One region of the Robinsoniella sp. RHS genome, then DNA from elsewhere that is predicted to be linked to it. Evidence: riboswitches for the same ligand, from Rfam matches in the RefSeq annotation. Region 1 holds a riboswitch; the other holds the start of a gene.
What was found. Region 1 has a riboswitch for lysine ahead of RHS_RS23310 (Na+/H+ antiporter NhaC family protein). Riboswitches for the same ligand answer to the same signal wherever they lie in the genome.
Positions count from the first base shown of each region.

Region 2: it holds a riboswitch for lysine, as region 1 does, so the genes downstream of both, dapA (4-hydroxy-tetrahydrodipicolinate synthase) here and RHS_RS23310 (Na+/H+ antiporter NhaC family protein) in region 1, are expected to answer to the same signal.

Region 1 is NZ_JNGB01000098.1:1,040-3,434, reverse strand. Features, by position in the region: gene RHS_RS23310 (Na+/H+ antiporter NhaC family protein) at 1-1,325, opposite strand, end outside; lysine riboswitch at 1,423-1,593, opposite strand; gene RHS_RS31750 (hypothetical protein) at 1,685-1,855, opposite strand; tRNA gene RHS_RS23305 (tRNA-Arg) at 1,966-2,039, opposite strand; tRNA gene RHS_RS23300 (tRNA-Leu) at 2,062-2,147, opposite strand; tRNA gene RHS_RS23295 (tRNA-Val) at 2,170-2,242, opposite strand; tRNA gene RHS_RS23290 (tRNA-Asp) at 2,284-2,357, opposite strand; tRNA gene RHS_RS23285 (tRNA-Ile) at 2,381-2,395, opposite strand, start outside.
Region 2 is NZ_JNGB01000067.1:10,648-13,042, forward strand. Features, by position in the region: gene dapB (4-hydroxy-tetrahydrodipicolinate reductase) at 1-206, opposite strand, end outside; gene dapA (4-hydroxy-tetrahydrodipicolinate synthase) at 226-1,116, opposite strand; lysine riboswitch at 1,186-1,364, opposite strand; gene RHS_RS20595 (cob(I)yrinic acid a,c-diamide adenosyltransferase) at 1,404-1,907, opposite strand; gene RHS_RS20600 (single-stranded DNA-binding protein) at 2,006-2,395, opposite strand, start outside.

The DNA of each region.
Region 1 (2,395 bases):
GGATTAGATTTTTCAAATACTGCAACCACAATAGGGATGAGAATACCAAATGTACCCCAGGACGTACCGGTTGCAAAGGCCAGCCCGCATCCAACCAGGAAAATGATTGCCGGCAGAAACTTCATTAAGTCTCCTGCACACTGCGCCATAGCTCCTGCCACAAAATCTGCTGCTCCCAGGCTGTCTGTCATGGCTTTTAAAGTCCATGCAAAGGTAAGTATTAAAATAGCCGGTACCATTGCTTTGAATCCATCCGGCAGACATGCCATACAATCATTAAAATTCAATACTTTTCTAATATTATATAGTATTATTGTAATCACCATTCCAAAAAAACTGCCAAGAGCAAGCCCTACAGAAGCATCGCTATTAGAGAATGCAGTAATAAAATCTTTTCCTGCGAAAAATCCGCCTGTATAAATCATACCAATTACACAGCAAACAATTAAAGATAATATAGGAATCATTAAATCCAGAACGCTTCCATGGGGATTGGAAATATCATCTTCATCAAAATTTCCTATTTTGTCTCCTGTTGAAAAAAGATCACCATTCCGTGCATTTTTTTCATGAACCGCCATAGACCCAAAATCTACTTTCAGCAATACAAGTCCCACCATCATAACAATCGTCAGCAAAGCATAAAAGTTATATGGAATTGCTCTGATAAAGATAGAAAACCCATCTTCACCTTCCACAAAACCTGTAACAGCAGCTGCCCAGGATGAAATAGGTGCGATGATACATATCGGTGCTGCCGTAGCATCAATCAGATACGCCAGCTTTGCCCTGGACACCTGATGCTGGTCAGTAACCGGACGCATTACACTGCCTACTGTCAGACAGTTAAAATAATCATCAATAAAAATTAATACCCCTAAAACAATTGTTGCTAGCTGGGCACCAACTCTCGTCTTTATTTTCTTACCAGCCCATCTTCCAAACGCAGCCGAGCCTCCGGCTCTGTTCATCAGACTGACCATACATCCCAGAATAACCAGGAACACCAAAATTCCCACATTATAGCTATCCGATAACACTTTGATGAATCCATCATTAAAAATGTGTGTCACAGTCCCTTCAAATCCAAATCCGGAAAAGAACAGTCCTCCAACCAAAATACCTAAAAATAATGAACTGTAAACTTCCTTAGTAATCAATGCCAGAACAATTGCTACTACCGGTGGTATCAACGCCCAAAAAGTTGCATACATGGCGGGCTTCGCAGCTCCTTCTTCTGCAGCCAGAACCGTCATGGGAAGCAATGCCGTGAATATCAGTAACATGCTGATACCCATAAACAACCTTTGTTTTGAAATCCTCATTCCTATATCCTCTCTTTCCCTCCAAGAAAAAACCATGAATGAAAGTCTCCGTGGGGACATACATTCATGGTCATTTAAGGTCAGATTTCCCTATACCACTTCAGATAGCGCTCCACATATCAGTGACAGTCCGCAACATATTCTGCTGCGTCCCAGAGCTAATTCCATGGACCGGAATATACTCTTCGGCGATCTTCCCTTTTCTCCAAAACGACTGTCCTGCCACTTGTCCCGGAGTACTGATGAATATCGCACCTCTATCATTTCATTTTTATTTCTTGTCTAGTTATATGTTTCTATTTTAACATTTTTTCGACAAAAAGCAAAGATTAAAATTTTGTTTTATTCCTGCTTTATTTTCAGATAGCTTCCATTCCGCAAGCAATCAAAATTCTTGCCGCAGCTGCAAAATAAATAATTGGAAATTCTTCTGACAGCCTCCAGAAATCATTATTCCCAGCCAGCTTGTCTACCATATCATTGATAAACCTCTCAGCTATGTAAAATACAATTTGAAATTCTAACATCATCCAAAGATTAGCCGAACAAATACTTTTTCATTTATTCCGCTAATCACTTCTTTAGTGAATTAAGCAAAAAAATAAGTCCTTGCAAAATTTTCATTTTACAAGGACAATCACGTGCGTGAGAAGATTCGAACTCCCGGCCTTTTGGTCCGTAGCCAAACGCTCTATCCAGCTGAGCTACACGCACATATTTAATTGATGATTCTGAATGCCGGCGACCGGAATCGAACCGGTACGGGAGATTAGTCCCGCAGGATTTTAAGTCCTGTGCGTCTGCCAGTTCCGCCACGCCGGCATTTCATGGTATCACTACCAAATGGGACCTACAGGGCTCGAACCTGTGACCCTCTGCTTGTAAGGCAGATGCTCTCCCAGCTGAGCTAAGATCCCATGGGATATGTAATTAATAAATCCTACATCTTTCGATGTAACGACCCAGATCGGACTCGAACCGACGACCTTCGCCGTGACAGGGCGACGCTCTAACCAACTGAGCCACTGGGCCAAACATTAATAACAACAGACAAATGGACCTTCGGGGAC
Region 2 (2,395 bases), on a different contig from region 1:
TCCTCAGCCTTGGCTGATGCAAAATCTATTACAACATCCGCCTGCACATCACATTCACGGATATTGGTAAAAACCGGATATCCATTATCCCTGTTATCTACAATATCAATCCCAGCTGCAATCTGAGCATTGGGATCTTCATTTACAATCTGGCTGATCACCTGGCCCATTTTTCCATTACAGCCATGCATAATTATCTTTATCATACGTTACTCCTTATTGTGCTTATGACAGCTTTAATCCGAAATCCACCATTTCTTTTGCAAGTTTTTCTGCATTTGCATCTTCCATCTCAGTTAACGGTCCGCGAAGAGGTCCGACTTCCATACCCATCAGATTCATAGCCTTTTTAACAGGAATAGGATTAACTTCGCTAAACAGTGCATTGATCAATGGCAGTGCATCCAGCTGGATCTTACGGCTGCCTTCAATATCACCCTGAAGGAACTTTTCCACCATGTCATGTGTCTGCTGTGGAGCAATGTTTGATAATACGGAAATAACTCCCTTACCGCCTAATGACAAGAGCGGAACTACCTGATCGTCATTTCCGGAATATAAATCAATTTTACCATCCGTAAGCTGCATCAGCTTAGCAATCTGGGAGATATTCCCGGTAGCTTCTTTGATACCAACGATATTTTCCACGTTGCTAACAAGTTCAGCCACAGTTTCCGGTAAAATATTGCATCCGGTACGGCTTGGCACATTGTATAAAATAATCGGAATCTTAACTGCATTTGCAATTGTTGTATAATGTTTGATCAATCCCTTTTGCGTTGCTTTATTATAATATGGTGATACCAGAAGAAGACCGTCAGCTCCGTACTTCTCTGCTTCTACAGATAAATACACCGCTGTATCTGTGCTGTTTGACCCTGTACCCGCTACTACTGGAATTCTTTTTGCTACTTTATCAATGGTATATTTAATTGTTTCTAAATGTTCCTCATGAGTCAAAGTAGCAGATTCACCGGTCGTACCGCAGATAACAATTGCATCTGTTCCATTTGCGATCTGATCTTCCAGAATCTCTCCTAATTTTTCAAAGTTAACGTCTCCATTTTCTTTCATCGGTGTAACAATTGCCACACCTGCGCCTGTAAATATTGCCATGTGCTTTTCCTCCTTAAAAAAATAAGGACAGGCTAAAGAGCCTGCCCCTAAAGATTACGTAAAAAAATTCTTTTGGATAGCTCCCCATCATAAAAATTATGATGACAGTCATATAGCTTTTCGCCACATGCCCAAGAATACGGCTACAGGTACCGCACCTTTCGGCGTCTTTCCCTTTCTAAAATCTTCATCTATGCCTGAACATATCCAATTCTATACTGATGAAACACGCGACCTCTATCAAACCTATTCAGTTAATCTAACTATAGCATCATTAAAAATCCTTGTCAACAATTGTTTTCGATTTTATGAATCGTCGACATCTGTGTCACTTCATCGACACAGTCCCAGAGTTCCTGTCCGTTGCAGATCCCGGTCATTATAAGCTCTGTCTCATCATCCTTCGCTTCAATTAAAGTGCGGATATCATCAATTGTCACAATTCCATGTTCAATCAGTCCCAGTACTTCATCTAAGATCAGGACTTCGCACCCCTCTGTTACCAGAACCTTTTTTGCAAAATTCATTCCATTGCGAATATTCTGTGCCTCTTCTTCCTTTTCTTCTGCACTCAGACTATCGAAGGATTCATCTGATTTTTCAAACCGGAATAACTTAATCTCCGGTTCCAGGCGCTGCAGGAAACTGATCTCTTCGACCATCCTGCCTTTCAGAAACTGAATGACAATCACAGATTTGCCCTGGCTGGCAGCGCGGATCCCCTGACCGATAGCTGCAGTCGTTTTACCCTTGCCTTCACCACAAAATATATGTACTGAACCTTTATCCATAGCGCACCTCTCTTAACTGACTGGTGGTTAAACCGCCATATACCAAACTACATCATCAGTTTTATTATTTTACTACAGTTAAATAAAGAATGCAATACTTATTCCATATATTCCAACTTGCTTACTGACACTTCATAAGCAATTCTTTTTTCAGTAATATCTCCCTCCAGTTTTTTCATGTACTCTCTGCTTTGTATTCGTCCCCATACCTGCACATGTCCACCTACGGAGAAACCGGAAGTAAACCTTGCATTTCTTCCCCAGCAAATGCAGGGAATGTAATCCGATTTGCCATATGGACGGTTGACTGCAACCAGCATATCGGAAATTTCTCTTCCAAGCGGAGTCTTACGATATACCGGAGGCTTACAGATAAAGCCATCCAGGAATATCTGATTTGTCTTCACCTTGTCATTTTCTTCTTCAACGAAAGTGACCTCTCTGGCAAATACGGACAACACCAGCCTGTTCTTTTTTTCTTCATGTCT